One region of the Oceanicoccus sp. KOV_DT_Chl genome, then DNA from elsewhere that is predicted to be linked to it. Evidence: predicted binding sites of a transcription regulator. Region 1 holds the regulator's gene; each other region holds the start of a gene.
The links. Region 1 encodes FliA, which starts transcription of late flagellar genes. Its sites were predicted from a motif close to TAAAGTTATNNNNNNNNCGGCCGATANCC; they were not measured.

Region 2: UNITIG_RS03595 (DUF5610 domain-containing protein) is a predicted target of FliA. The motif match lies at 7,187-7,215, and genes of this name have one in related genera.
Region 3: UNITIG_RS19055 (flagellin) is a predicted target of FliA. The motif match lies at 4,615-4,643, and genes of this name have one in related genera.

The regions. Positions count from the first base shown of each region.
Region 1 is NZ_FQLF01000007.1:186,004-196,674, reverse strand. Features, by position in the region: gene flhF (flagellar biosynthesis protein FlhF) at 1-691, shown strand, start outside; gene UNITIG_RS22105 (MinD/ParA family protein) at 1,076-1,900, shown strand; gene UNITIG_RS22100 (RNA polymerase sigma factor FliA) at 1,924-2,649, shown strand; gene cheY (chemotaxis response regulator CheY) at 2,865-3,251, shown strand; gene UNITIG_RS22090 (protein phosphatase CheZ) at 3,308-4,129, shown strand; partial or broken gene UNITIG_RS25270 (chemotaxis protein CheA) at 4,188-6,395, shown strand; gene UNITIG_RS22080 (chemotaxis response regulator protein-glutamate methylesterase) at 6,468-7,601, shown strand; gene UNITIG_RS22075 (flagellar motor protein) at 7,612-8,355, shown strand; gene motD (flagellar motor protein MotD) at 8,409-9,449, shown strand; gene UNITIG_RS25865 (ParA family protein) at 9,539-9,913, shown strand; gene UNITIG_RS25860 (ParA family protein) at 9,889-10,320, shown strand; gene UNITIG_RS22060 (hypothetical protein) at 10,345-10,671, shown strand, end outside.
Region 2 is NZ_FQLF01000001.1:770,386-781,056, forward strand. Features, by position in the region: gene UNITIG_RS03555 (RNA methyltransferase) at 1-381, opposite strand, end outside; gene UNITIG_RS03560 (IclR family transcriptional regulator) at 479-1,393, opposite strand; gene UNITIG_RS03565 (PaaI family thioesterase) at 1,502-1,954, opposite strand; gene UNITIG_RS23340 (hypothetical protein) at 1,947-2,141, opposite strand; gene UNITIG_RS03575 (sensor histidine kinase KdpD) at 2,494-3,183, opposite strand; gene UNITIG_RS03580 (tetratricopeptide repeat-containing response regulator) at 3,216-4,859, opposite strand; partial or broken gene UNITIG_RS03585 (DUF416 family protein) at 5,193-5,627, shown strand; gene UNITIG_RS03590 (ammonium transporter) at 5,829-7,115, shown strand; gene UNITIG_RS03595 (DUF5610 domain-containing protein) at 7,254-8,465, shown strand; gene UNITIG_RS03600 (glutaredoxin family protein) at 8,568-8,801, shown strand; gene UNITIG_RS03605 (TatD family hydrolase) at 8,802-9,536, opposite strand; gene UNITIG_RS03610 (chemotaxis protein CheV) at 9,840-10,671, shown strand, end outside.
Region 3 is NZ_FQLF01000005.1:364,115-374,785, reverse strand. Features, by position in the region: gene UNITIG_RS19075 (hypothetical protein) at 1-482, shown strand, start outside; gene UNITIG_RS19070 (hypothetical protein) at 556-873, opposite strand; gene fliD (flagellar filament capping protein FliD) at 903-2,360, opposite strand; gene UNITIG_RS19060 (flagellar protein FlaG) at 2,547-2,894, opposite strand; gene UNITIG_RS19055 (flagellin) at 2,975-4,522, opposite strand; gene fliS (flagellar export chaperone FliS) at 4,848-5,234, shown strand; gene UNITIG_RS19040 (bifunctional diguanylate cyclase/phosphodiesterase) at 5,575-7,752, shown strand; gene UNITIG_RS19035 (sigma-54 dependent transcriptional regulator) at 7,978-9,423, shown strand; gene greB (transcription elongation factor GreB) at 9,572-10,054, shown strand; gene UNITIG_RS19025 (MFS transporter) at 10,088-10,671, opposite strand, start outside.

The sequences.
Region 1 (10,671 bases):
GGTCGATCAGGGCGGGGTATTTGCCTTTGTCGGTCCGACCGGTGCCGGTAAAACCACTACTATTGGTAAGCTCGCTGCCCGTTATGTATTGAAGCATGGTGCTGAAAATGTTGCCTTGGTAACGACTGATACCATGCGCATTGCAGCACATGAACAGTTGCGGACGTTTGGGCGGATTTTGAATCTGCCAGTAAAGATAGTCGATAAGAATAATAGTCTGGAGCGGGTGCTGCATTCGTTGCGGCATAAGAAACTGGTGCTAGTGGATACTGCTGGATTAAATAGACAGGACCCGCGCTTACGTAAACAAATGCATACGCTCAATGAACTGGGTGGCCGTTTACGGACGGTATTGGTATTGCCCACTACTAGTCAGGTTGAGGTCATCAGAGCGGCATACCATACTTACAAAACTGATAGCCTTGATCACTGCGTACTAACCAAGCTGGATGAGGCTGCCAGTTTGGGTGAGGCGATTAGTTTAGCGGTTGAACAATCACTAACGGTGGCGTATAGCACTGCCGGGCAGGCGATTCCTGATGATATCAGTTGCGGAGTGTCAAATCAGTTGGTGCGTACCGCCATCGAGCTAGCCAAGCAGGTGACTACCGATGATGAAACAATGGCCGAGGAATTGGCGGGTTTAGGGCACACTAAAGTTTCGGCACAGCGTTTGAGTGCGAATGGGTAGTTGTTGTTGAGTGAGTGGAAAGCTGGAGTTCTGAGAGTTTTTGAGCTATTAAACGGTTGTTGCAATAGCCGTTTAGTATGTGGTGGCGCGAAAGGTTAGCCTCTGGCCATGATCTAATGCTCTGTTATCATCATTCCGCTGTTTTTGATGGCTGTTAAGGAGTTAAGTATTTATACTACTTGCTGACTCATGGCTAGATGAAGTAAGTTGTTAAGTTGGTGGCTGAAGTAGTTATGGTTAAACAGTTTTTTACTTCTAGCAATACCGATAGGCTGAGCCTTTACGTTATAAATTCGGACTGTGTGCTGGCTACAAAAAAACCAGCTAACAAAATAATATCAAAATGAAAAACCGCAGCTGTAATCATAGGAGCATATCCAACAAATGAGTTCTCATCCCGTTCAAGTTATTGCAGTTACCGGCGGCAAAGGGGGAGTTGGCAAAACCAATGTCTCCATCAACTTGAGTGTGTGTTTGGCTGGGATGGGTCGCCGCGTTGCTTTGATGGATGCGGATTTAGGTTTGGCGAATATAGATGTGCTATTAGGCTTGCGGCCCAAGCAAAATCTTGAAGATGTGCTGGCGGGTCATTGCTCCCTCAATGACATTATGTTGACTGGGCCGGGTGGCATTAGAATTATTCCGGCGTCATCAGGCACTCAGCGCATGACCATGTTGGGGGCAATGGAGCATGCGGGTTTAATTCATGCCTTCAGTGAAATTAGTAATCAGATTGATGTGCTGGTGATTGACACCGCTGCCGGTATTTCCGATTCGGTGGTAAGTTTTGTTCGTGCTTCCCAGGAAATTTTAGTGGTGGTTTGCGATGAACCATCATCCATTACCGATGCCTATGCGCTGATTAAATTACTGAACAAGGATTACGGCGTTGATCGCTTTCGAGTGGTTGCCAATATGACGCGCACTACCCAAGAGGGGCGCAATCTTTTTAATAAGCTGACGCAAGTGACTGACCGTTTTCTCGATGTGACCTTACAGTACGTTGGCAATATTCCTTTCGATGAAGCGGTACGTAAGGCGGTTCAGCGCCAAAAGCCAGTTGTCGAACTTTCTCCCCGTAGCAAGGCTGCTCTGGCATATAAACAACTGGCTGAAAAAGTGGATCTTTGGCCGTTGCCTTCTACTCCGCGCGGGCATCTCGAGTTTTTTGTCGAGCGTTTGGTAGAGGGTGCAGCAGGACATCAATAATGTCCTTGTCTGAAGGGGTGGCAATGTATAACGACGTCGATAAACCATCGATGGAAGACATGGTGGAGCGCTACGCACCACTGGTCAAACGAATCGCTCATCATCTGTTGGCGAGAATGCCCTCTAGTGTTTTGGTTGAAGATCTGGTGCAGGCTGGATTGATTGGTTTGATGGAAGCTGCTCGCAATTACGACGTGTCCAAAGGAGCCAGCTTCGAAACCTATGCCGGGATTCGTATTCGTGGTGCCATGATTGATGATGTCAGGCGTGGTGATTGGGCACCGCGGTCGGTGCACCGAAATTCGCGTCGGGTTTCGGAGGCTATTCGTACTGTTGAATCGCGTTTTGGTCGTGATGCCAGTGATAATGAGGTGGCAGCTGAGTTAGGCGTAGAGCTGGATGAGTACTACAGCATTATTAAAGATTCAGCCTCGAGTAAGTTGTTTAGTTATGACGAGTTAATCAGTGGTGATGATCGTCCTGAAGAGCAACTACCCAGCTCCGCAGCAGATCCGTTGGACGGTATCCAAAGTGACGCTTTACGCAGGGGTTTGGCGGCAGCTATTGCTACCTTACCGGAGCGTGAGCGGTTGGTGTTAGCTTTGTACTACGATGAAGAATTGAACCTCAAAGAAATAGGCTTGGTGTTGGGGGTGAGTGAATCCCGTGTTAGCCAAATCCATAGTCAGGCCGCCTTGCGATTGCGAAGTCGGTTGGTCGACTGGCAATCTAACCCGCCTTCTGAGTAAACCATTCTCGCTTGCCGCTGAGCGCAATCTATACAGTTTTTTTGCCATTGGCCGATAAGCTTTAACTTAATGAGATAAATACATAATTTTTCTATGAAAATCTCGATAAAAATTGCTATAAAAGCCGTTATCTACTGGATACCCCCACAGCAGGGGCTAGACTGGATAGGTACGTCACTTTATACGTCAAAGCCTGAAATTCTCTGGAGGTAGCTTTGAACAAAGATATGAAAATTCTCATTGTTGACGATTTTTCAACAATGCGGCGAATTATCAAAAACCTATTGCGTGATTTGGGTTTTACCAATACATCGGAAGCAGATGACGGTGTCACTGCATTGCCGATGCTGCAAAATGGCAATTTTGATTTTCTGGTCACTGACTGGAATATGCCGGGCATGACCGGTATCGATTTATTGAAAGCGGTTCGTGCTGATGAGCGATTGAAGAACATGCCTATTTTGATGGTAACTGCTGAAGCCAAGCGCGATCAAATTGTTGAAGCTGCTCAAGCAGGCGTTAACGGCTATGTAGTGAAGCCATTTACCGCAGCCGTATTAAAAGAAAAGATCGATAAGATTTTCGAGCGGGTTCAGGGTTAGTCAGGCTGGGTAACAGCCGTAACCGCTAAGTCACTGACGCAAGGTAAAACAATTCCATGTTGGGAAAAGACAAAGGCACCGAACTCGACGGGGTGTGGGATGAGCTGAAAGGCCGGGCCCGCACGCTAGTCGATCGCTTAGAGGCCGGGGACTTCACCGGTGCTTCTAGTGCGATAGAGGACCTCAATGAGGCTCGCGACCGTAATATTTACCGCGAAGTAGGTAAATTAACTCGTGGTTTACATGAGGCCATCGTTAATTTCGATATTGGCGCACCTGAGATTCCAAATACTAGCGAGAGTGATGCCGCGGGTGATGTCGAGTCAAAAATGACCAATGCCCAGGATCGTCTCGATTATGTCATTAATCTTACGCAGAGTTCTGCCGATAAGACTATGGACATGGTGGAGGAGGGGATTCCGCTGGCGTCTGCAATTGGCGATAAGGCTGTGGCTTTACGCGAGGATTGGGGGCGTTTACTGCGTCGCGAGATGGACCCTGAAGAGTTTCGGGATTTATACCGGCGTATTGATGAATATTTAGCATTCTCAACAGATTCATCGACTCAGCTTAGTGACAAGTTGAATACGATTCTGTTGGCGCAGGATTTTCAGGACTTAACTGGCCAGGTGATCAAAAAAGTTATTAGCTTGGTACAGGAGGTTGAGGAGCGTCTGGTCGAGTTGATGCGAGTGGCTGGGCAAGTAGAAGAATTAACCGGAATTGTTAGGAAAGCCGAAGTTGCCAAAACGGAAGATGTGTCAGCTGAAAGTAAAGATGTAACTGCAGAGGGGCCACAGATTAATGCGGAACAGCGCAATGATGTGGTGTCAGGACAGGATGATGTGGATGATTTGTTATCGAGCCTGGGTTTTTAGACGATTCGACTAAGACGTTTGTTAGCTAGCATTGCGAGTGGTTACTGGGGAGTAATTAATGTTCGGTGAAGACGAAGAAATACTGCAGGATTTTCTGGTTGAGGCCGGTGAAATTCTGGAGCAATTGTCTGAACAGTTGGTCGACCTGGAACAACGTCCTGATGATGTCGGTTTACTCAATGCTATATTCCGTGGATTTCATACCGTTAAGGGTGGTGCGGGTTTTCTGCAGCTCACTGCACTGGTGGATTGCTGTCACATCACTGAAAATCTATTTGATTTTTTACGTACCGGTAAGCGTAGCGTTACGCCTGAGTTAATGGATGTGGTGCTGCAAGCGCTGGATGCCGTTAATGAAATGTTTGCAGAAGTGCAAGGCGGTAATGCGCCCTCGCCAGCAGATCCGGAATTGCTGGAACGTTTAGGTGCATTAGTCGTTGCAGAAGATGCTGCAGGTACGGCTGAAGCGCCAGTAGATGCAGCTGAAGAAGTGCCAGCTGCAGAGCCAGAGCCAGGCGGTGACATCACTGATGCCGAGTTTGAACAGTTCCTCAATGCGATCGCAGATCCTGCAGAGGCTCCGGCTGCGGCAGCAACCCCTGCAGCCAGCAGTGACTCCGATGAAATTAGCGATGATGAATTTGAGGCGTTACTGGATAATATTCATGGTAAAGGGCAGCACAGCGGGGCGACAGCGTCGCAGCCTACACCACCTCCGGCCGCCGCTAGTTCAAATAATGATGAAATAACGGAAGATGAATTCGAAGCATTACTGAACGAATTACATGGCTCCGGTGCGCCAGGAGCTAGTACCGCTAAACCTGCTGCTGACAATAAACCGGCGCCAGCTGCTGCAGGCGGCGATGATGTTATCAATGATGATGAGTTTGAGGCTTTACTAGACCAGCTACATGGAGAAGGACAAGGGCCTACCGATATCGGTGGTGATACTCAACCCCCCCGGCCAGTGCGCCGCCTCCGCCCCCACCACCTCCGCCCCCAACACCAAAGCCGGCCGCTGCAGAAGAAAAGAAACCCTCTGCGCCGCCAGCTAAAGCACCTCCAGCAGCTAAGCCCCCGGCAGCTAAAGAAAGTCCTGCCGCTGAGGCCACGGTGCGGGTAGATACCCAGCGTCTTGACGACATCATGAACATGGTGGGCGAGCTGGTATTGGTCCGTAATCGATTGGTGCGCTTAGGTGCCAAGAGTGGTGATGAAGTAATGACTAAAGCCGTATCTAATTTAGATGTGGTGACGGCTGATTTGCAAACTGCAGTTATGAAACGCGGATGCAACCCATCAAAAAAGTGTTTGGTCGTTTTCCTCGAGTAGTACGGGATTTGGCTCGCAGTTTGAAGAAAGAAATTTCGCTGGAAATGCTGGGTGAAGAAACCGATCTGGATAAAAACCTGGTTGAAGCGTTAGCTGATCCTCTGGTTCACCTGGTGCGCAACTCGGTTGACCACGGTATAGAAATGCCTGATGTACGAGAGAAAGCGGGTAAACCTAGAATAGGTAAAATTATCCTCGCGGCTGAGCAAGAGGGTGACCATATCTTGTTGTCAATTACTGATGACGGCGGCGGTATGGATCCGGATATGTTGCGAAATAAAGCCATCGAAAAAGGCTTGTTTGATGAGGACGCCGCTGCTCGTTTAAGTGATACCGAATGTTTTAATATTATTTTCATGCCGGCTTTTCTACCAAAACCGAGATTTCAGATGTATCGGGTCGCGGGGTTGGTATGGATGTGGTGAAAACCAAAATCACACAGCTTAATGGCAGCGTAGAAATTCGTTCTAAAGTGGGGGAAGGTACCCGTTTAGAAATTAAAGTGCCGCTGACGTTAGCTATTATGCCCACTTTAATGGTGATGTTAGGTGAGCAAACTTTTGCTTTTCCATTGGTGAGTGTGAATGAAATTTTCCATATGGATCTGACTCGTACCAATGTTGTTGATGGTCAGGAAGTGGTGACTGTGCGCGATAAGGCGCTACCATTATTTTATTTAAAAAAGTGGTTGGTTAATGGCAATTATGGTGGTGTTGAACCAGAAGAAAGTGCTCATGTAGTGATTGTCTCAGTGGGTACTCAGCGCGTTGGTTTTGTTGTGGATCAGCTAATAGGTCAGGAAGAAGTTGTTATTAAACCGCTGGGAAAAATGTTGCAAGGTACACCGGGAATGGCCGGGGCAACGATTACTGGTGATGGTCGAATTGCATTGATTCTTGATGTGCCTAGTATGCTCAAACGCTATGCAGGGTAATATTTTTGGTAAGGCGCTGTTATGTGCCAACCATTTGCTAGTTAATGTTAGATGTGAAGTACGAGGTAATGGATGACGGTTTCCGTCTTGGTAGTTGATGACTCTGGATTTTTTCGTCGTCGCTTGAGTGAAATGATCAATGGCTTTGAAGGTTTAAAAGTTGTTGGCGCGGCGAGTAATGGTCGAGAAGGCGTAGAGATGGCTTTAAAATTAAAGCCAGACGTCATCACTATGGATTACGAAATGCCCGTGATGGACGGTATCACTGCCGTTAAGCAAATCATGAGTCAGTGTCCAACGCCGATTCTAATGTTTTCCTCATTGACCTATGAAGGTGCTAGAGTAACACTGGACTCGCTGGAGGCGGGTGCTGTTGATTACTTACCGAAAAACTTTGAAGAAATTTCAAAAAATTCTACTGTACTAAAAAAGAAATTAGCGGAGCGGATATTAACTGTCGCGCAGGCAGGAAAAGGCGGCAGAATGCGTCAGCAGAGTGCCCTTGGCGTTAGTGCAAGTGCGCCGGATTCTGCGGCAAAATCAGCTTCAGTAGCACCTGCCCCTACTACCAGAGCCTCCGCGCCAGCACCTGCTCAACCAGTACCTACCAAGCCCGCGACTTCACCGGCACCTCGACGCAGTAATAAAAGTTATAGCTTATTAGCCATTGGCACCTCTACAGGTGGGCCAGTTGCATTGCAAAACGTGCTAACAAAGTTGCCGGCAAATTTTTCTCTGCCAATTGTACTTATTCAGCATATGCCTTCTACCTTTACATCGGCCTTTGCCGAGCGTTTGGATTCACTGTGTAGAATTAAAGTGAAAGAAGCCAAGGATGGCGATAGTTTGCAACCGGGTGTTGCGTTATTGGCGCCAGGCGGAAAGCAGCTGATGGTAGTAAAAGGCGGTAAGGTCAAAGTATTACCAGGCGATGAGCGCTTGAATTATAAACCTTGTGTTGATATTACATTTGGCTCAGCAGCTAATGCTTACGACAGCAAAGTGCTGGCCGTAGTGCTTACCGGAATGGGTTCTGATGGCTGTGAAGGCGCGAAGTTATTAAAGCAAAAAGGTGCTACCGTGTGGGCTCAGGATGAGGCTACTTCTGTTATCTATGGCATGCCCATGGCCATCGCACGGGCGAATCTTGCCGATGAAATTCTTCCTCTTCAGCAGGTAGGTGTGCGCCTGACTGAAATCGGTTAGGCCATAGCCAATGGATATTCTCAGTATATTTGGCGTCATTATTGGCTTTGCTGCCATTCTTGGTGGTAATTATCTCGAAGGCGGCACCTTGGCCGCGTTAGTGAATGTTCCCGCAGCAGTGATTGTTATCGGAGGCACTACCGGTGCCGCAATGTTGCAAACACCGTTGTCTGGATTGAAATTAGCAATAAGCCGCCTGCGCTGGGTATTTTCTCCTCCTAATCTTGCTTTTAATAAAGGCGTCGACAAAGTGGTGCGTTGGGCGATCGCTGCTCGCAAGGAAGGTTTGCTGGGCTTAGAGAGTATTGCCGAAACTGAAGTTGATTTTTTTGCGCGTAAAGGTTTGCAGTTATTGGTGGATGGTAGTGAGCCAGAAAGCATTCGTAGCATTATGGAAGTTGAATCTATGTTGTTGGAACAGCGTGACCTGGATGCATCGAGATTTTATGAAAGTATGGGTGGCTATTCGCCAACTATCGGTATTATCGGTGCGGTCATGGGGTTGATACAGGTGATGAGTAATTTATCTGATCCCGCCATGTTAGGTTCAGGTATTGCAATCGCTTTTGTGGCAACGATTTATGGGGTTGGTTTCGCCAATTTATTACTGCTGCCTATTGCCAGTAAATTGCGCAACCTGGCCAGACGTGAGGCTGATTTTCGCGATTTAATTATCGAAGGCATTATCTCCATTGCCGAAGGGGAAAACCCCAGGGCGATCGAACTTAAACTCAATGGCTTTTTGCATCGCTAGTAATTTACTGTTCGGCCTACTAGGGCAGGCCGACGACTTGGGAGAGGAGCCGAATGGCCCGCCGTCGCATTATAGATGAACCGGTTAACCACGAACGTTGGCTGGTTTCCTATGCAGATTTTATTACGTTGTTATTCGCTTTTTTTGTGGTGATGTATTCCATCTCTCAAGTTAATGACGGCAAATATAAAGTGTTGTCGGAAACACTCAGCGAAGCGTTTACCAGTCCTGAATTGATTAACCCCCAGCGTACACTGGACCCTTTTCAGATTGGTGAAATTGCTAAATCCAATCCCAAAAACCTCATTGAATTAGAATCGAGCGCGATACTGGATAAAGCGGGTGATCAGGAAGGTGAGGGTAGTGGCGAGGAACGGGAAAAAGGTGTGATGCCGACGGAGTTTGAGCAAATAAATTCGCGTATTGATGAAGATTTTGCCGACCTAATTAAACAACAGATGATTACCCTGCGCGGCAATGAAGAGTGGTTGGAGGTTGAGCTCAAGTCTTCATTATTGTTTGCCTCCGGTGATGCGAAATTGAGTAATGACGCACTAGAATTATTAGGCAGCATTGCTGACATTTTGCGTGATCAATCCAGCCCGATCAGGGTGGAAGGTTTTACTGATAATGTGCCGATAAATACCGTCCAGTTTCCTTCTAATTGGGAATTGTCGACGGCAAGAGCTGCGGCTGTCGTTCAGTTATTTGTTGAAGAGCAATTGCAGCCCGGTCGATTAGCGGCTATTGGCTATGGCGAGCATCAACCCATCGCGGATAACGCCACCGCAGAGGGTCGAAATGCTAATCGTCGCGTGGTGTTGATGATTTCCAAAACTGGCGAATTACGGCCTGAGCTGCGTCAATTAACAAGTACCGAGCAGTTATTGAATCCGGTGAACGATAGTGCTGAAGCTGGCCGAATAGAGATACTCATCCCCGGTGTAGACACCTTTGGTGATGAAGAGCCGGAGACAGCTAATGATATCAAAGCCGAGAGTCAGGCTGACCCTATGCAAGGTATTAAAACTATTGAATTAGAGGATGGCGGCTTGTTGTTTACCAATGATTCTGCTGCGGAAAGTGCTAATTGATTCCGTAGCGAGTCAGTGGCAGGATAATTGCTAGATCTAGCAAAAAGAAGCATATAATTACGACAAATTGACGTTGGGGTAAAGGTCGCATGCGGGTATGGGCAGTAGCAAATCAAAAAGGTGGGGTCGGTAAAACCACCACCGCTGTTGCGCTCGGTGGTCTTCTGGCTGAGCAGGGTCAGCGTGTACTGTTGCTGGATTTGGATCCGCATGGCTCAATGACCAGTTACTTTGGTTATGACCCTGACAGTTTGCAGAAAAGCAGCTTTAATCTTTTTGCCGCCACCGACATAGAAGTCGCTGAAATCGAGTCGCTGTTGCTCACCACCGGTGTAGATAATCTCACCTTGATACCTTCGAGCATGGCCTTGGCTACGGTGGAGAGACGAGCCTCAGCAGAAGGCATGGGTTTGAAAGTCGCTAAAGCCTTGGCGCTGGTGTGGATACCTATGATTATGTGTTGATTGATAGCCCGCCGGTTTTAGGGGCGTTGATGATCAATGCGCTTGCAGCCAGTGAGCGATTGTTGGTGCCTGTACAAACTGAATTTCTGGCGCTGAAAGGTCTGGAACGAATGATTCGTACTATTATGATGGTGACGCGGTCGCTGAAGAAAGAGTTAAACTATTTGATTGTGCCGACGATGTTTGATCGGCGCACACAGGCCTCGCAAAAGGCCTTGCGGACCATGCGCAATAGCTATCCGGATAATATTTGGGCGTCGATGATCCCGGTGGATACCCGTTTTCGTGATGCCAGCCGAGAAGGTCAGGTACCTTCAAAATTTGACCCTGAGGCACGGGGCGTGGTTGCATACACCGCATTATTAAAGCTGTTACTGTTGCAACAACAGGAGCGGCTACGAGCTTAATTATCGCCAGTGAGTAGTTTTAGTATGGGCGGCAATCCTCCCGACAACAATAACCCCGCCGATGGCCCTGAATCCGTTCAGGACTATCTGGATTTGTTGTTGACCAATGTTACTGAAAAGCCGGAGACGCAAATAGACTCCGTCGATAATAACCAACAGGTCAATAGCGCGAGCATGGCTGCCAGTAATGTCGCCTTGATTAGCTCCCGAACAGCAGTCCGCAGTTTTAGCAGCGCAGGTAGTAGCTCAAGACCCCAGACATGGCGCGCTGATAGCCAACCATCCGAACTTAAGCCTTATGCAGAACCATCTGCATTAGTCATCAAGCCTTTATCACTAAAAACAGTTGAA
Region 2 (10,671 bases), on a different contig from region 1:
GCCTAAATTTTGTGGGTTGGTAATGCTATCTAAAGCGATCAGGTTGAAAGGCTGATCGGGCTTGCGATGATGAATAAACTCATCGACGGATTGGTGTTTAGCAACTTGGATGTCAGCCGCTACGCCTTGATCCTGTTTGCTGTTACGGGAAATTCTTGAGAGCGCTTTGCGGTCATGCCACTGGATTTCAATCTGGCGCTGCTCAGCCAGCGCAACAATTTCAGCTACAATACCACCGGCTTTATTGGAATCGGCCAGATGCAATTTGTAAATGTTGAGGCTGTTATCCTGCAGCGCTTCTAGCACGGGTTTGCGACCGTAGATGGTGAGTAAATTATCAAAGAAAGCTTTTTTTTGCTGGTAGGCGCTGGAGTCGGTCATGCTGCGTTGGTTTCTGGCTGAAAGTATGAGCGAATAATGATAGCAGCCCAAATAAGGCTGCCACTACTAAAAGTTTTTATATCGCAGCTAACCTGCGTTACTGCATTCTTACTCCGGGTGTGGTCTCGCGCGCGGCTTTGGTTACGCGTAATGAGGCTTCTTTTAAGCGTTCAGCAATATCCAAAATTTCAGCGCCGGTTAAAGCCTGGGTAATCGAACCGACGGTAAAGGTTAATTCCGGTGTGCGGCTATAGCCAAATACAGGTACCGAAATATTGCAGACATCGTAGCTACGCTTGGGATCAATTCGATCCAAATGGTAGGGTTCGTCACACAGGGTTTGTTGATAGGTGTTGGTGGCTTTTTCCAGAGTATCCAGACTCCAGTTTTCATTCAGTACCGCCAGACTTTTACCCAAGGTGGCTTCGGCTGATGTTTTAAGCGTCACTTCAAAGCCTCGTGAGTGAATGGCGATCACGGATATACGCAGTGATTGATCGAACTTTTCATGGTACTCGCCCCTGGAATTATGCGAGCGATCCAGCCATTGCTGCAATTGATTTGCTGGTGACCAGGCAATAAAGCAGGCGCCTAGTGGTGCGATATTGGGTAATCGCAGCCCCATTTGAAAGGGGGATTCGAATGGCGCGGAGGTACGATAATGGGCGAGCAGTACAATATGACTACCGGAGCGGCCGATAGCACCACAGCCCATGCCCAACTCCGAAGTGAGTTTTTCGAGTTCCGGGCGGGCATATTCCAATACCGGGAATTGGGCAAAGGCTGCATGGCCCGCTGCGGCAATCGAGGGGCCTAAGCGATAAGCTTTGGATTTGGAATCCTGGACTAAAAAGCCGTAAGTGCTCATGGTAGTTAGAATGGCATGGCAGGTTGCCTTGTTAAGGTTAAGCCGTCGGGTAATATCAGTCAGGCCGAAGGATTGATGAGGGTTGGCCATCAGTAGGTCGATGATGGCTAGCGCTCTGGCTGTCGGTTTTGAAAAAAGTGCCATTGATGGTTAATACTCACGCCGATTAAACAGGCTGTGCAGTATAAATAAGTGCGGGGCGGTAGGGTAATTTATGACGCAAGTTTAATAAAATGAACCGTGATGCTGGTCCTATTGATCAGATAGCAAAAAATTGGCTCTAGCCATGGCGATTGGGGTGTGTTCGTGAGTTTGCCAACAGGTCATGGAAACGTTGACGATTTTTCGCCCCTGTCTCACCACTTTGCAGCGGGTGAAACTATCGCGTTGACGGCCAGGGCTCAAATAATCGATTGAAAAATCGACCACTTTCGGCACCGTCAAAATATCAGCAAACATCATCACGTACAGTACGCCTGCAGTTTCCATAAATCCACCGAGTACACCGCCGTGAATGGCCGGTAAGGTGGGGTTGCCTATATTGCTATCTTTCTGTGGCATCCGAAAAATAAACTCATCTCCGATAGGAAAGCTCTCAATGCCAATTAATTGTGCATAGGGAATCTCTGCAATCAGGGCATCCATGTCACGATTGGCAATCGCCTGTTCAACGCGTTGATGGGTGCTTGTAGTGTGTTCAGGCATTGGTGGAGGTCCCCACGTTTTGCACGTTTACCGGGACCGGCATTAGCATAAAGGCTGCGACACAGGTGGCGATGGGTTTATTGATATCATCTTGATAAGCAATGCCGCGGGTGAATACAACATTGCTAGTGACACGGTAGGCTTCAGCATTGGCAAACACCGACCTATTAGGTGTTGCTGCTGACATATAATCAATACGTAAGTCGAGGGTGGGGCCAATCTCGTAAACCCTTCCAGTGACAGTTGCACAGAAAACCCTAAAGTAGTATCCAATAGCGTAGTGATGGCGCCGCCATGGATTACGCCGGTGTCGGGGTTGCCAATAATTTGCCGGGAGTAGGGCATCTCGAGAGTAATTTTTTTCCTTTCGATGTTAGCAATGCGTAAATCGAGTGTGACGCAATGCGGCAAGCAACTGAGTACCTCTTGCAGCGTTTCGATGGTAAGTGGGGTCTCAGTCATGTTGGGTCCAGAGTTTGCTGCAGCTAAACATAGTTGTGAAATCGCGATCAATATCAGTCACATGTTAGCAGAAGTAATTAGGGCAAGATTAATTTAAAACAGCCGCCACCGCCGGGAAGGTTGGAAAGTTCTATAGAGCCCGTGCGGTCTTTGCAGTGGTGGATTGAAGCAATTTGTTGGGAAAAAAACAAGCCTAGATTGGTGCTGCCACTATTAAAATCGATGCTGCGCTCTTTATTGCTAATGTTATCGATAATCGCTTTTGGGTAGCCACTGCCATTATCGATGATAGTGATAACCAGGTTTTTTTCGATAATCTCGGCGGATAAATCAATATGATCCTGAGTGTATTTTGCACAATTCACCAGAATATTGGTGACTACCCCGGCAATTAAGTTTTCATCAAAGTAGCCGGTAAGGTTGTCATCGCAATGAATGTTTATTGTTACATTGTTGACTTCAAATAATAATTTTTGACTTTCAATTTGTTCTTCCAAAAAGTCGTTTATAAAGACTTCTTCCAGATTTAAAAATAATTGGTCGCTGTTTAATCGATAGAGCCCTAGCAAATAAATTAGGGCGTTGTTGATGCGTGAGGCTTCTCCACGAAGTACGCTGTAACTTTTCCGCTGTTCAGGACGCTCTTCTGCGGTGATATCAATCATTTCATCAAGCGAGGTGAGCAGCATGCCCAATGAATTTTTTATATCGTGGACTGACGACGCCAATAACATTGAGAAATCTATCGGGTTTTTTGAGTCTGTCATTATTACTCCGTAACGGCAGAATGAAAGCCTAATTAAAGACTGCTTTTCATTTTTGCCAGGTGTTCACACAGCACTTTATAACGGTCATGTAGTGGGCTGCTGCTGTCTAAATGACTTAGTTTTTCTTTGGCAGCAGTGCAGCGTTGAATCATAGGGGCATTTACGCCAGTGGCTGCCATCTCTCGAACAAGTGCCAGCATCAAGTTAAGATTTAAACCAATATTGTTGGGGTAGTGTTTAAGTGCTTGGCTGAATAAACGAATGGCTTTGCTGTATTCTTTAGTGGCAAACAGGTCTTTGCCTTCCTGGTTAAGTTCGATAGCTTTTTGTTTGCCTTCTTTGCTTAAGGGTTCGTCTGAAATGCGATCAATTGCCTGACAAATTTCAGGATTATTTTGATGGCTTTCGGCGAGATCCTTAAGAATCGATTGTGCTTTTTCGTGGTCTCCTACAGACTTATAGGTCTTCGCCATATCCAGCATCAGCTCAGCTGATTTATTGGCGGTTCCTGAAATTCGCTGTTGAATATCTTTGATCTTTTCCTGTGATTTTTCAGTATTGCCGGCACTGGCGTGTACACCTGCTTCGAGAATATCTGACTGTAACTCGATGTTTTCATGGTCTTTGTATTTGCGTTTTACTTTCTTAAGTGCTTCTTCTGCATCTTTAATTTTAGCTTTGGCATTGTCCGGGTTGTGGCTAATTTCTGAGTTGATGCAACGAACCAGATTAAAGTGTTGTTCCGGGGATTCATAAACAGAATTATTGCCCAGTCTAATGACTTTTTTACGTGATAATTCAGCACGTTCCCAGTCGTGGTTGTCCTCGGAAATTTCAGCGAGTTTTTCTTGCCTGACAATAGCGTTAGGGGAGACCTCAATGGCTTTTTCCAGTAACTTTTGCGCAGCTTCTATGTCACCTTGACGAGTTTTTATATCTGCAAGGCAGTCATAGATTTCAAGACATAAACAGCCATCATTAATAAGTTTATCAAAGACCCCTTCGGCTTCATCCAGATCGCCCAGGGCCATTAAGGATTTACCGAGACCTATTGATGCCCACTCTAGCTCACGCTCATCCAGAATTTCTTCATAGACTTTTTTGGCTTGACTGTAGCGATGCTTCTTCAGAAAGCAGCTGCCCATAATTTTGTAGCAGCGCTGTTCATATTTGTCATGCAGCTCAATTCTTTCCTGGCAGAGTTCAATTGCGCGATCAAAATCCAGAGTATCCATGGCGTTATTAATTTCATACAGGGACTCTTTTTCCAGTACCAGCCGATCCAGTCTTTTTTGTAAAACCCCTTGAGTGAAGGGTTTGGTGAGGTAGTCGTCCGGTTGATACTCGAGGGCACCGAAGACCATATCTTTGGTGGTTTCGGCAGTGATCATCATATAAATAGTTTTATTTTGAAGGATATTTTTGAAGCGCAGTTCTTCCAGAATTTGTTGGCCGTTTTTATTGTCTCCTAAATTGTAGTCAGCAAGGATGATGTCATAGGGGTTTTCTTCGCATTTAAGGATGGCTTCTTCCCCGTTAGAGGCGGTATCCACCCGAATCATGCCGAAATTATCCAGCATGCGCCTAATGGAGCCGCGCATATCCGGAAAGTCATCAATAACTAATGCGGTTTTTTGTTTATAGATTTTGATAACATCAATTTTTGTAAGGGTCATAAGTCACTGCTTGTTCATATTGTTGTTGGCCAAGACATGAGTGCATTGAAATTGATGCTGACCAGCTCAAAAAAACCTAATAATTTCAGTAAGCTAGTATAGTTCAGATATATTTATTTGCAGTGTTCGCTGTAGTTTATTGGTTCTATTGTGTGGACGGTAGCGACTTTTAGATCATTGACAGCCTGATTAAAGGTTTGGGGGAAGATTTGAAGCAATACGATGAATTGGAAAGTCTGGAGGAGTGGCAGTCATTGGCCTTCGGGGTGGTGTTGGTTTCCCGTATGGGGGCAACTATCGGTTGTTTTGTGAGCTGACAGGTGCGGGGATGCGGCCTTATTTAGCAATATGCTCAATTTGGTCTGGGAGTTTGTCGGAGGAAAAAATCAGCGTATTGATTTCCAGAAGCAGCTAGACAAGCTGGAAATCATCACTCCGGATCCTGAGCAATATGATATATATGGGGTTTGGCCTGCTTTGGATGCAACTGTTGCTATGGCGACTTTATTGGGTGCTTGCGAGCGCTGGGACTTGAGTGAGATTGAGGCAATTGCTGATTTGTCGATGGCCACTATCCAGGGCTATATCGAAGCTGTCGGTGACGCGGTTCAGGATCATCCGCTGATACACTCAGAGCTCTCTTTCGTTGAGGCGTTGTTGGCATTAATCGCGGTTAATGCCCATCGTGGCAGGGCGGAGGTAGTGGCCGTCTTGAAAGCCAGTCTAGGCGAGCAGGAGGTGACGAATATTGGCTTGGCTATTGAATAATTGCGCATTGCCCTCACGCGTGGATTGCTTCTTAAGGTGTTCGCTATATAATGCCCCGACATGGTGCTTTGAAAGGCTTCGCTGCAAATAAAAGTCTCGCGCCATAATTCTAGATTTAGCATTAATTAAATAATGTAAGCTATTGATATAATAATAAGTATTATATTTTTCAGCTAACTAATGGGGGAGAGAATGGGATTCATGTCCAGGCACTTTGCTGTGCTTATTAGTTTATTAATTTTACCGATGGTTGCCCGTGCTGATGATGCGCTCAGCGGTGCCAATACCGGTTGGATACTAACATCAACTGCCCTTGTGCTGTTTATGACCCTGCCAGGCCTGGCTTTATTTTATGGTGGCCTGGTTCGATCTAAAAACGTCCTGAGCGTGCTGATGCAGTGTTTTACTATCGCCTGCATCGCTTCCATTTTATGGTTTGTCGCAGGCTATAGTATAGCCTTCAGTGAAGGTGGTGCTTTTAGTGGTGGTCTATCCAAGATGTTTTTGGCTGGCGTAACCCTTGACTCACTGAGTGGTGATATCCCGGAAACCGTATTTATCATGTTTCAAATGACCTTTGCCATTATTACCCCCGCGTTGATAGTAGGCGGGTTTGCTGAGCGAATGAAGTTTTCCGCTGTGGTGCTGTTCTCGGCCCTGTGGCTATTGGCTGTATATGCACCAATCACTCATTGGGTGTGGGGCGGTGGCTGGTTAACTGAAATGGGATTGTTGGATTTTGCTGGCGGTACAGTAGTGCATATCACGGCTGGTGTTGCTGCGCTAGTCTCGGCGCTGGTACTTGGGAATCGCAAAGGTTTTGGTGAGACTGCGATGCCGCCACACAATATGACTATGACGATTACTGGCGCCGGTATGCTCTGGGTGGGCTGGTTCGGTTTTAATGCGGGTAGTGCTTTGGCAGCAAATGGCAGTGCCGGTATGGCGATGATGGTGACCCACTTGTCCGCCTCTGCTGGCGCCTTTACCTGGCTGTGTATTGAGTGGGTGAAATACGGTAAGCCCAGTGCTCTTGGTGCGGTAACTGGCATGGTGGCTGGTTTGGGTACGATTACCCCCGCTTCGGGCTATGTGGGCCCTGCGGGCGCACTGGTAATAGGGATTACGGCCGGTATTGTGTGTTTCTACGCGACCCTGACCTTGAAACAAAAGTTAAAGATTGATGATTCGCTGGATGTATTTCCTGTTCACGGCGTTGGCGGCATTTTGGGAACATTTATGGCAGGTATTTTCGCTAGTTCTGAGCTGGGCTTGTTCAGTGGTCAAGGTTTGGCGGAAGGCATGACTATTAGCAAGCAGCTGGTCGTTCAGTTAATTGGTATTGGCGCTACCTTTGCCTATACCGCGGTAGTTACCTATATTCTGTTGATCGTTGTGCGCTCCCTGGTTGGCTTGCGGGTCGCTGATGATGAAGAGACCCAGGGGCTTGATGTCATTTCTCATAATGAGAGCGGCTACGATTTGTAAGTCTGGATTTCCTTCCTTGCAGCCCGGTTATCACCGGGCTGTTTTATTTGTTATTAGTGGCTAATTATTACTCAAGATATCGATTACACTGCCGATAGCGTTATTGATCGCTTTCCAAGTATTAAAGCAGGTGTAGCCATGGATATTTCGTCGCTTATCAAATCTCCCTTATCGGGAAAATTTCCTTCCCAATTACCCGCCAAGCCTGATGCTGACGGTCAAGCCCAGTCATCTCGTGGTGATTCCGTCTACTTATCAGATCGAGGTCGCGGTTTAGCCAGCGGTTCGCAGCAGTCTCCGGCGTCTGCTGCAGGCTATGAGGTAATTCCAGCTGATCGACGACCAACGCCAGCGCAAAGTGCTGAGACTATTTTGGGGTTTATTGGCAATCAAATAAAAGGTCTGGCGGCAGATGGCGCTAGCACCGAGCGTCTAGAGCAGGCATTCAATGCTGCGCTTAAAGGATTCAAACAGGGCTTAGGTGAAGCCAAGGAAATTCTCGAAGGTTTTTCCATGCTGGACGACACTATTGCAGCGGGAATCGATGTCACAGAACAGCTAGTAATGGATGGCTTGGCGGCGCTGAAACAGGAGTATTTACCAAATTCTGATATCGTTTTACCGGAGCCAGCAAAAACACCGGCACGTTCAAAAGTGGTTACCGCTTATCAGCAGCAAAGTTTTGAGCAGTCCAGTTATAATCAAAGCCGCGCAGTCGCTGGTGGCGATAATAGTATTCGAAATCAGGCGCTAAGCTATGCGGAGTCTTATCGAAGCAATGGTGCCGTCTCGCTAAGCTTGCAAACTCAGGATGGTGATATTATCCAGTTAACCTTCAGTGCTTCAGCTGCGGCAAATGAAAGTGCGGCGCTGGTAAGGGGTAGCTTGGGTGGTAGTCAGGGTGTTGGCTTATCTTATTCCCGTGAAACCAGCACTTCAAATCAATTTAGTGTCAGTGTGAATGGCCAATTAGACGCAGGCGAAAGAGAAGCCTTGAGTCAGTTGCTAAGTGATGTCTCTTCTTTGTCTGATGAATTTTTTAATGGTGACTTCAATAAGGCAGTTGAGTTGGCAATGGCGTTTGAGATGGACGCCAGTGAGTTCTCGGCGATGTCTCTTGATCTTTCCCGGAGCACCAGTGTCAGTATGGTTGAAAGTTTTGCGACGACTGCAGAGGGCTCTAATGTTGCCAGTATGGATCAAATTATCAGTGCCAGCACTGATGGCTTGCGAGCTATGGTCGAAGAGCTGTTGCAAATGATGGAGCAAGCGAAAACTTTCGCTGAGCCCAAACAGTTATTGTCTAATTTGCTCTCCAATCAATTAGCTCAGCTAGATGTAGGCGTTTAAGGCTGGATAACATTATAGTATCTTTGTCTATCACCGATGTAGTCGACTAATGGCTGCTTAAATGTTGTTGCTGTGCTGGTATATACCTCTAATAATTAGTGTATGAAAAATCTTATTTTATATAGCACGGTGGGCTGCCACCTCTGTGAGCAGGCGTTGGCGATTATCATGCCGCTAATACAGGGTGAGTATCTAATTACTGAAGTTGATATTTCTGAGTCGGACCTGTTGATGGCTCGTTACGGGGTAAGAATTCCAGTCATTCTACGTGAAGATTCGGGCGCTGAAATTGGCTGGCCCTTCGATCAGCAGGCCTTTGTTGATTTTTTACGATGATCATTCTTTTAGCCTAAAGAAGTTGATTGCATTGTCTGTGGTGTGCCGGGCAATATCTTCAAGGCTGTAATGGTGGTGTCGAGCAATTTCGGATAATACCAATGGCAGTGTGCAGGGCTCATTTCTGCGGCTTGAAGGTAGTTCGGGTTTAGGTTTGACTCGCGGCATTAGATAGGGCGCATCCGTTTCAATCATCAAATAATTGATAGGGATGTCGGCAATGAATTCATGCAGATGCTGGCCTCGGCGCTCGTCACAAATCCAGCCGGTAATACCAATAGAAAAATCCAGATCCAGATAATTAAAGGCTTGTCTCTTTTCGCCGGTGAAGCAATGGATAACAGCGGCTGATATTTGATCGCGGTAGTGTTTAAGTATTTCGAGTTGGGCCTGATGCGCATCACGCTCATGTAGAAATAAAGGGAGTTGCAATTGGGCTGCTAGTTCGATTTGGGATTCAAATGCTGCAATTTGCTGTGGTTTGGTGGAAAACATGCGATTGTAGTCGAGCCCACATTCCCCGATAGCGCGAACGACCGGTTGGACGGCAATGTCTGCTAGCTGCTGACAGCTCTCATGATGAAAACTTTTAGCGTCATGCGGATGGATGCCTGCGGTGGAAAATAATTGCTGTGGGTATTGTGTTGCCAGTGCCGCGGCGGCATGGCTTTCTTCAATGTTGGTGCCAGTAACGATTATTTGTGCGACGCCAGCTTGTGAGGCTCGTTTAATCACCTGATCAATATCGTGCTGGAAGCTGTTATTGGTCAGGTTGGCCCTATGTCCACTAATGGTATAGGGTAATGAGTGTCCATGCAGTCTTCGGCCAAAATGTCGCCCTGCTAATCTGTTAAAGGTTAAAGAAATAGTTAATTCTGTCGTTATTAAACCTTTGTAAGTGGTTGTTGCGCAAGTAATTTTTATTTGACAGTAGTGCGGTCTAATTTAAGCTACACTAAAGTGACGATATTCAACGGTGGCAGCAAATACATGTGCTGTAGCGACTAATCTTTAGTCAGAAGTAAATGAGATATAGGTATGGCAAGTATTCTGGATAGCGTTGATCAACGCACAAAATTAGTGGGTGAAAACCGGCTGGAATTACTAACGTTTCGGTTACGTGGTTCACAGTTGTTTGCGATTAATGTTTTTAAAGTGCAGGAAGTTCAGCAAATGCCGAAGCTGAATATGTTGCCGCAAAGTAATCCTGTGGTGGTTGGTGTCACCAGCGTTCGTGGATTGACAATTCCTGTGATTGATTTGAGCAGTGCTATCGGTCGTACGCCTATTGAGCAAAACGAAGCAGCCAATATTATTGTGACTGAATATAATCGCTCGGTGCAGGCGTTTTTGGTAGGTGGTGTTGATCGCATTGTAAATTTAAATTGGGATGAAATTATGCCGCCGCCTGCAGCGTCAGGTCGCAGTCATTTCCTTACAGCGATTACTCGTATTGAAGGAAAGATCGTTGAGATTATAGATGTAGAAAAAGTGTTATCGCAGGTGGTGTCTTTTAACACTGAAATTTCTGAAGAAGTTAAAGACGAAGATTTGTTGGCTCATGCGCGGGGCATGGAAGTGTTGTTGGTCGATGATTCCAATATTGCAATAGAGCAGGCAAGAAGTACTTTACAGCAATTAGGTCTGAACGTATTGGTGGAGACCGATGGTTTAAAAGCGCTGACACTTTTACGCAAGTGGCGCGATGAAGGTATTGATGTTAATAAAAAATTGTTGATGGTTATTACCGACGCAGAAATGCCTGAAATGGATGGCTATCGGTTAACCACAGAAATTCGTAGTGATCCGGCTTTAAAGGATTTGCATGTGGTACTGCATACTTCGTTGAGCGGTGCTTTTAATAATGCCA
Region 3 (10,671 bases), on a different contig from region 1:
ATATTGATATTTCTCAGTCGCTGCTTCAGCATTCGGCGCCCTATGCTGTCGCTGTTCGCGCACCTGTTTCCCGTATTCGTTCCTGTCATGGCTGGGCCAGAGGTAAGTTTGAGCGTGGCCAGTTTTTTCAGTTTTCAACTAATGTATTGGGTTTGGCTTATCAGATCGGTGGGTTGGAAGTTAGTTTTGATGATTTATTGTTTGCTTTTGCGGCGTTACATATTATTGAGTTTGATGTGGGGATACATAAAAACCTATCGAAATTCGATAAGGTGTATCAAATGGAGCGCTACACGACAGATAAAAATTACTTTAAGGAAATGGCCGTATATTTGTCAGCCGGTCGATGTGTGCCGAGTGAAGATGAGCTAGAGGCTATTTTTAGTGCAGAAAACAAGGTGAATAGCCATACTGGTAAGGATTTTGTCTCGGAGGAGGGGTGTTTGCCGAGCTTCCCGAAAGTCAGCAAGCCATGCTGGTGAAATTGTTTAGAATAAACCCTGTGTGCAAAGATATCTACCAGTCCTTTGGTTACGATATTGAATGGCTTTATGGTTAAGTCGATTGGCGGTAGGCGGTTTGTATTCTTTTTCGGTTGTTAATAAAACTATTTTCCTTCATTGATTTTTTTCTGGCCGCTGTAATCAACGATTGCAGTCCTGCCTCATTTTGCATTAATTCATTGAGATGTTGTTGATAGAACTCGGCTGTATCGGGTCCGACCGGGTGATTTGAAAAGTGTAAGGTGATTAATTTATGACGTTGTTTGGCAGTTTCAGAAACTCCCAGCCAGTCTTCGCGACTACTGTTAGAGATCATTTCATCTGTTAATGATTTGATTTTAATCCAGCTGGATTCTATCGACGTCGCCACGTGTTTTATCTCTTCCTATAAACGCAAAATTATTTTTTACTGCCGCTAATGATATTGGCTGTAGCTTCAAGTTGCTCGCTTAGGAAATTACCTGTTTGATTAAGTTGGGCTACTAGAATATCGAGTGCCGCAAATTGTGATCTGTAGCGAGCTTCTATGGCTTCGAGTCGATAGCCTAGGCTCAAGCGGGCATCTTCAATAGTATCTAGCTCTTCTTTAAGAATATTTTCTTTGACGTCGATAGTGCCGCCAGATTGTAAAAAGGATTCCAGTAAGTCATCGAGCTGAGTGGCAATGCCGCTGTCGCCAGTAAAAATACTAGATAAATCATCAAAGTTCGATGATATGGCTTCACTTAAGTCGTCTTCATCCAGCTTCATCGTACCGTTTTGATTAGTGGCAAAGCCCAAGTAAGCAAGACTATTAAAGTCGCTGGGTGCGCCCTCAACTGTATTGCTCATGATACGTCTTATTTGTTGTTCGATAATGCGGGCGCTGGAATCAGAGCTGAGTATGCCGCGGGTCTCGGTTTCTGCATTGTAGTCAGTGAGTTGATTGAGGACGATGATGAGCTCGTTATAGGTGGCGGCAAATGAAGTGATTTCCTTTTGCACCCCTGCGGTATCAATCGCTACATTAAGCACTGCGCTGGTCGGATCTGATGGGTTTTCATCAGCAGTTACCGCAGTAATAGAAATACCATCAATCACGCTATCGAAAACATTGCTTGCGCTGTAGGCGGTGAAACCGTCAACGGTAATGCTGGCGTCTTGAGCGGTATTTTTATTGGTGAGTTGATTGCTCACAGCATCCGGATCGCTGCCATCAAAGTAAAATAGTGATAATCCGCTGTCATTGGTGTCGTCAGCATCGCCGGTATCGTCGACGCTGATGGTAATTTGATTGGCTTCACCGGTACTGGTTGAAGTAAGAACCAGTTCCGTGATGGTGCTGCCGTCATTTAAACCTGCGTCGACGGTGAGCAGGCTTGCGGTAATACCCGTATTGTCAGTGGCGTTATTGATAGCGTCGCGTATGTCGCTAATAGAGTCAGTGGCTGCCACGGCGATATCAAAGCTATCGCCATCGACAAAGCCTAAGGTTAGTGTGCCCTCACCGACTGTGGCGTCAGGGTCGACAAAGCTGCCGTTGGTGGCGACTTTGCTGGCTGAGGCCAGGCTCAGCACGGCGATATTATAATTGGCAATCTCGGCGCTTGAGTCGGATGTAGCAGTAAATGACTCAGTGTTTCCTGAAGTCGCTTTGCGGCTGGAGAAGTTAGCGCTATCAGTTAAACCGCTAAGGGTATCTTGGAACGCTGATAAAGTGCTTTTCAAGCTACCAAATGCGGAGATGCTGCCTTGTGTTTCGGCCTCCTGGATGTTCAGCCGAGCTTCTGTAGGAGCGCGTTCAGCTTCTACGATATTGGTGATTAGATCTTCAAGATCAAGACCAGAACCAACGCCAACTGATGTTATAGATGCCATTATTAATTACCCATTCGCAAAGTTGCAGTGCCTGAGTTCTCTGATTGGATCATCAGGAGTTTGACACCGTTAGTGAATAAAGGGAATAAGAGCATATATCGTGCCATGGTGGGGATACCTCTTCTTTCCCAAATAAACAGCTTGATGGGAAAAAGGGAGGCTAGTGCCTCCCTTGCTGTTGCTTGCCTAGGCCTGTTCTTTAAGGAGCAGGGTGGCGTTTTGTGCCTCAATCGAGGCCGCTAACTTAATAGTTTCTTCCGCAGGTATTTGTCGAATCAGTTCTTCCGTCTCAGAATCGTAGACTTGGACAACGGTAGTTCCGGTATTTTCCTCAACGCTGAATGATAGAGTTCTTTGTACATTTTGAACATAATCATTAAGTTTGCTGACGGCTGACTGGAGTTCTGCTGTCGTTGGTTCTACAACTTCCTGTTCAGGTTGAGCCTTTTCAGCTTGGGCTTGGGAAGGTTTTGCAACATTTTCCCTGGCCTTTACCGTTGGCTGTAAACCACTGTTAACAATGTCGTTAAGCATGGTTGATTACCTTCACATTGGTTTGGCATATCGCCCCTTAAAAAATGCTCTTAAGGGGCTGAGTATACCAGTTTCTAAGATTACTGTAGCAGTGATAATACCTGCTGTGGTAATGAGTTAGCCTGCGACAGTACCGAGATACCTGCTTGCTGCAGAATCTGGTTCCGGGTCAAGCTCGCCGTTTCCGATGCAAAGTCAGCATCCTGAACCCGTGACCGCGCAGCGGATACGTTCTCGGAGATACTGGTCAAGTTCGAAATCGTTGATTCAAGGCGGTTTTGAATCGCACCTAAATCGGCTCGGGCGTTATCGATGGTTGATATTGCGTCATCGGTAACAGCAATGGCACTTTGTGCACCGGATACTGTTGATATATCAACATCAGCGATACTGTTGCCTACTGCAATGCCAACGCCGGTAGTGGCAAAGGTGGCTGCTAAAGTTAAGTCGGTAGCGGTGAAGTCACCGGTGCCGCTTACGGCTAGTGAGGCTATGCCGGACTCGGTGCTGCTAATGCTTTGAGCTGCAGTAGCATAAGTCACTGTACCAGTGGCGGTTGCTGTAGCCGAAACGCCGGTACTTGCAATAAGGCCGCCGCCTAAGTCAATGCTAGTGGCTGCTGAAGCAAAACTTGCTGTTATCGCAATATTGTCACCGTCAGCATCAACCAGGGTGATGGTACCAGCAGCGGAGTTAATGGTGGCTGTGGTGCCATTAGACATTGCATCCAGTTGGTCAAATACCAGAACTGCGACCTGTGATGCTGTGGCTGAGGCGGTACCAATTGCGACTGAAACAACATCACCTGCGACTGTGAGGTTGATTGTATTTGCTGCCGTACCTGTAGCTGCAGCAAAAGTAATAGTAGCTGAAGCAGTACCGGCAGTAGCGCCAGCACCAACACCAGTTTGGCCTGTAGCAGTATCGTACGCAGTATTGATTGCTGCTGCGATAGTTTTGGCACTATCAGTGGCGGCGAGTGTAACACTAGCAGTTGCAACACCAATAATAGTCAAGGTGTCAGTACTGGTGATACCTGCTGCAGTGGTACCTAGACCGGCGACAGAAACTGTACCGGAAATGGTAACTGCGGCACTACCATTAATGCTTTCGGTACCTAGTGAGGCTGCCGTAAAGCTTTGAGTCAAATCCACATCGATTGTTTCGTTGGCATTAGCACCCACCTGGAAGCTTTGCGAACCGAAAGAACCGTCAAGTAGCTTCTGGGTACCGAATCGGGTGGTGTCTGCAATACGGGTTAATTCCGCCTGCAGCTGCACAACCTCTTTGTTAAGGTTGGCGCGGTCATCGGCGGAGTTAGAGCCGTTAGCTGACTGGATCGCCAGTTCCCGCATCCGCTGGAGGATGTTGGTAGACTCAGCCATCGCCCCTTCAGCAACCTGCGATATAGAGATACCGTCGGAAGCGTTACGAGCTGCCTGGTTTAGGCCTCGGATCTGAGACGTGAAACGGTCAACGATGGCTAGACCTGCCGCATCGTCTTTCGCTGAGTTGATACGTAAACCTGAAGAAAGGCGCTGTAGCGAGGTTTGTAGGGCCCCTTGCGACTTATCCAGGTTCCGCTGAGCGTTCAAGGACGCAACATTGGTATTAATAACTTGTGGCATTGCTATTTCTCCTTGGCTCCGTCTGAAGGCTCAGCCTATGTTGGAGCGTTGGTTTAGATGTGAAATCCACATCGTTTCATTGTCTTCGATTAGGCTATCGGCCCAGTTGATAGTATCTTTAGCTTTTTTATATAGAACTTATTGTTATGAATTGTCGCTATAATCGGTCTTATGGTTTTAACGGCGTGCCTCTATAAATGTATAAGTAATCAGTTACTTACAGATATCGTTTGAGTAATAAAAAACTTGAATTGTGGCTAAAGGAATAGCATGGTTGACCGATATATTGACGAGTAAGGTATTAAATCACTCGGGAAGCATGGTTATGATGAATAAAGGTTTAGCTCAATATCAGCAAGTAAATGTCAATGCCGGTGTCGAAGGTGCCTCTCCCCACCGTTTAATCCAAATGTTGATGGAAGGTGTGTTGCAGCGTCTGGCAGAAGCTAAGGGTGCAATGCAGCGCAAGGCCTTGGCCGATAAAGGGGTGGCTTGCGGCAAGGCGATTACCATTCTTAGTGGCTTGCGCGATAGTCTAAATAAGGATGTTGAGGGTGAAATTGCGACAAATCTCGATGATCTCTATGACTATATGCAGCGCCGAGTTCTTGAGGCCAATTTATCTAGTAGTGAAGTTATCATTGATGAGGTAATGGCATTAATGCGGACTGTTAAGTCGGGTTGGGACGGTATTGCCGAGGCAGCTGCATAACATTCCTGATGAGTTGTAAGAGAAATGTTTACTTAGGGCCGGGTTTCCGGCCTTATTTTTGTCAGTTTCAAATGTGTGTCTTTGAAGCGTTGATTGTTATCTGGTCTGATTTGGGGCTTGGGCAGGTGCTAGTTGAGTTTAATCATTGCTGGCATCGCAGATTACTCTCAGCTATCGTGAATAGGTTGGGCGTTATATACATTGGCTGCAAGTCGGTAGGTTGTGTCGCCAATGAATTAATTCGGCAGGCTGCGCGGATTAAAATCCGGGTTAAAGCCTTATTGATTTGGTGTGTCAGCTATAATCGATTTATGTAGCGGAGTAGGGGGAAGGCCAAAGTTTGGAACCCATAGAGAAATCGCAAGAGCAGCCAATTATTCTGGTAGTGGAAGATAACCCTGTCGAGCGTCAGCTAGTGGGTAAAATTCTGCGCAATGCCAATTTTGAAGTGATTGCGGTTGATTGTGGTGAGGTGGTGCTGGAGACGGTGATTGATTACCAGCCTGACCTTATTTTACTGGATGCCCTGCTGCCGGATATCGATGGCTTTGATGTATGCGAGCATTTGCGCGCTCATCCCAAGGGCGCTTATATCCCGGTCATTATGTTAACCGGTCTGGATGATGTTAGCTCAATCAACCGCGCCTATGAAGTTGGCGCTACAGACTTTTTCACTAAGCCAATCAATCATTCCTTATTAGTACATCGCATCCGGTATTTGCTGCGTGCGCGTTTGATTATGGATCAACTGCGTATGAGTCAGCAGTCCCTGGCCAGTGCGCAGCAAGTGGCAAAGTTGGGCCATTGGGAATTGGATGTTGATAGAAACCGGTTCAAAATTTCTGAAGAGATGTTCAGGCTATATCGTTTGCAGGGTGAGTACGATGAGCATGATACCTCAGTGTTGATGGAGCGTTGTCATCCTGATGATAGGCAGTATTTATTTGAAACGTTAACTACCGCTATTAGAGAGCTTAAAGAGACTAGAGTGGAGCACCGTATCGTCTTTGATGACGGAACTGAGTGTTATTTAGAGGTTCACATTACGGTGATGCGTGATGAAGGCGCAGGGACAACCCATTTATTAGGTATCAGTATTGATGTTACCGAGCGCAAAGAATCTGAGCGCGAAATTTTGAGTCTGGCTTATTGTGATCGATTAACAGGTTTGTCCAATCGTTCATTGCTTGAGAAATTTTTGGAGCAGGTTATTCCGCGTGCGCATATGAGTGGCAGGGGCACTGCATTGCTGTCGCTGGATTTGGACTTGTTTAATCGAGTCAATAATTCCATGGGACACAGTGCGGGTGATTCAGTTTTACAAAAAGTCTCTGAGCGATTACGTGAGTTAATTCATTGTGCAGACGCCAGTCAATTATTGGAACGTTTATCATTATCGACAGAAGCGTCACTGGATGATTTCTCTAAAGATATGGTGGCCAGATTGGCTGCCGATACTTTTATTGTTGTGCTGGGATCGGTGGATAGAAGGAGTGGTGATGTCGAGCGGCTTGCGGCCAGAATAAAAGATTCTTTTCAGCAGCCCTTTATCTATCGCGGTCAGGAGTTATTTGTTACTGGTAGTATTGGTATCGCTTATTCTGAGTCTGGTGGTAGTACGGCAGAAGGGTTGCTGCAAAAAGCTGACCTGGCACTGCATGAGGCCAAGATGCAGGGGCGCAATGAAGTGCGTGAGTACAGTGGTGATCTGGTTGCCAAGGTATCCACTCATTTATCTATTCAGAGTGATTTGCGTAAGGCCTTACAAAACGGCGAGTTTCAACTATTTTATCAGCCCAAAATTTCGACTAAAGATGCTTCGGTTAAAGGCTTTGAGGCTTTGATTCGCTGGATTCACCCAGTGAAAGGTTTAATTCCTCCCGATCAATTTATTACCGTTGCGGAAGAGACTGGCCAAATTGTAGATATTGGGCAATGGGTATTGGAAACCGCATGTGTGCAGAATAAGCGTTGGTTAGAAATGGGGTTGGTTGATGTAAGAGTGGCGGTCAATGTCGCAGCCCGCCAGTTTAAAGAGGGAAACCTACTGGAAGTTGTAGAAGGCGCATTAGCGCGAAGCGGGTTAAGTGAGCGTAATTTGGAGTTAGAAATTACCGAAGGTGTATTAATGTCGGACCCCAATACTGAAAATGTCATCGCGGAGCTGCGGGGCCGGGGTGTTTCTATTGCGCTGGATGATTTCGGTACAGGCTACTCTTCGCTGAGTTACATTACCCGTTTCCCCATTGATACGATTAAAATTGATCGCTGCTTTGTACAGGATATTACGATTAATTCCGATAAAGCAGCGATTGTATCTGCGGTGTCTAATTTATCGCATGGTTTGAACTTCAATGTAGTTGCCGAAGGCGTTGAGACTGAGGTGGAGTTGGAGGTGATTCGGCAGTTAAAGTGCGATGAGGTCCAGGGTTACTATTATTGTCGGCCGATGGCGGCAGATGATATTAGTGATTGGTTACGTGCAAGGGATTCTTCTTCGCTTTCCAGTGCTGGCTAGGTCCAGGCCTCCATTTCACTCATTCATTATTTAAGCGTCATTTTAATTGCTAACACCCTCCGGTTAACTTAAACTTTGCGTCATAAATTTGACCAGCCTTAGGTGCTTTTTGGGGATTGAGGAAGTATTGTCAATCTACTGGCTGAATAATTAATTAACGTATACTAATAATCGTCAATTTGATGTTGCCCAACTGCGGGCAATTTGACTAAAGGCTGACTCTCTATGTGGGAAGATAATAACATTATCGTTATCGACGATAATGCCCAGCGTCGTCATGATGCTAAGGTCATTTTGGATTTTTTGGGTGATAACCCGGTTACCTACTCTGCTGGCGAGTGGCTTGAGCTAAGTGCGGACAGTGCGGCTAAGGAAAATTCTCGTCAGGTCAGGTCGTTAGTGTTTGGCGAGTCTGCTGCCAGTTTGGAGCAGCGCTTAAATGACGCTCAGCAATGGGATAAGTCTTGTCCCATTATCTTAATCGGTGAGCATGATCTGGAGCAGGTTTCAGATATTGATTTACGCCACAAAGTCATCGCGCAATTAGAATTTCCCCCCAGTTACAATAAATTTATGGATTCCTTGCATCGTGCGCAGGTCTATCGTGAGCAGTATGATATCAATGCCGGTCGGGTACAGCAGCGCGATGTTCAGCTGTTTCGCTCATTAGTGGGGACCAGTCGCGAATTGCAAAAAGTGCGTGAAATGATGGCGCAGGTAGCGGATAAAGATGTCACCGTGTTGATTACCGGCGAGTCTGGTACGGGTAAAGAAGTGGTTGCTCGTACTTTACACTACAACTCTAATCGCCGTGATATGCCTTTTGTGCCAGTGAACTGTGGCGCGATTCCTCGCGAGTTACTTGAAAGTGAATTGTTTGGTCATGAGAAGGGCGCTTTTACTGGTGCGGTAACCAGTCGTGCCGGTCGTTTTGAAATGGCTCAGGGCGGCACTTTGTTTCTTGATGAAATTGGTGATATGCCGCTAGATATGCAGGTGAAAATTCTGCGTGTTTTACAGGAACGTAGTTTTGAACGCGTCGGTGGCAATAAAACCATTAATACCGATGTGCGGATTATTACAGCAACCCACCGCGATTTGGATACAATGATTCGTGAAGGTACATTCCGCGAAGATTTATATTATCGACTCAATGTTTTTCCCATAGAAATGCCACCCTTGCGCGAGCGGGTGGAAGATATCCCGTTGTTGCTGAATGAATTAATTACCCGTTTGGAAAATGAAAAGCGCGGCTCTATACGGTTTAACTCAGCGGCGATTATGTCGCTGTGTCGTCATGAATGGGCGGGCAATGTCAGGGAGCTGGCCAATCTGGTGGAGCGGATGGCAATTTTACACCCCTACGGCGTGGTGGGTGTGCAGGAGCTGCCGAAAAAATTCCGCCATGTTGAAGAGGCGGATGAAGATTTAATTATTCCAGAGTCGGCCAAGCTGGATGGCATGCCGACAGTGGCGAGTATGGATACTACCGCGTTGCTACCGGTTAATGGTATTGATCTTAAGGAGTATATTACTGCCTTGGAGAAGAGTCTCATTAAGCAGGCGCTGGACGACAGTGTCGGTGTAGTAGCAAGGGCGGCAGAAAAATTAAAAATTCGCCGTACCACGCTGGTAGAAAAAATGCGTAAATACGACTTGCAGCGTAGCTAGTTCATTTGCGCGAATAGCTTGTTGTCTACGTTCTCTGTTTGATTTCATAGTTAACTTAAAAGGCTGTCAGTGTTGCTTGCTGATAGTTTTTGCTCGTGGTTTTTATTGATTAATGGATCAATAGTTTGGGTGAGAGTGTGGTGATTGTGTGAAAACTAATTTAATTACCCGTGAAGGCTACGCCGCATTAAAAAAAGAATTGGATTTTCTGTGGCGTGAAGAAAGACCAGAAGTTACCAAAAAGGTTTCCTGGGCTGCGTCATTGGGTGATCGCAGTGAAAATGCCGATTATCAATATAATAAAAAACGTTTGAGAGAAATCGATAGACGTGTGCGCTATTTGCGTAAACGGATTGAAGATGCACAAATTGTAGATTACTCCCCGCAGCAGGATGGCAAGGTATTTTTTGGTGCTTGGGTAGAAATTGAAAATGATGCCGGGGAAAGTCTGCGTTTTCGTATTGTCGGTGTCGATGAAATCTACGAAAGAAAAGATTACATTTCGATTGATTCGCCTATGGCCAGGGCGTTAGTAAAAAAATCCGTTGATGATGAGGCGGTAGTGCCAACGCCTAGCGGTGACGTCAGTTGGTATGTGACAAATATTAGTTACTCGTCAACGCAGTCTTGATGTAATGTAAGCCTTTACTTTACGTCCCCCGTGTTAGTCAGCATTGTTTTTAGCGTTTTGGTGGCTTGGCGCGAAAACTAAAATACTTAATGCTGTCACTGCAACTAAGCCATTAATTATACCCATTAGCATGAAAGGCGCGGTCTTGCCAATACCGTCAAAAACCACGCCCCCAAAATAAGTCCCCAGTAAAATTCCCGTAGCGCCGATTACATTAAATACGCCCAGTACGGAGCCTCGGCGTTCTGCTGGCGCTTCTTCGCCGATAAGTGCGGAGCCTGAAACGATTGTTGAGATCTCGCCTATACCTAGCAGCGCGCAAGCAAATAACGCCGAGCTGGAAAATGGATTATCGATAAAAGAAATATTCATATAGGCGAAAGCGGCGATGGTAAAACCAATGCATACCGAGGCTACACGATTAATACGGTCACTTAATATCCCCATTGCTATTGCCCAAATCATGGCTACGCCTTGCACGATGGCTACCATAATGCCTGCGCGGGCTAAACCTTCAGCGCTGGTGAGGGCGAAGTCTGATGAAGATTGCACGACCCAGAGAGACATAAACGTACCAATCACCACCAAATCTCCTCTGGAGGCAAACGCGGTGAAAT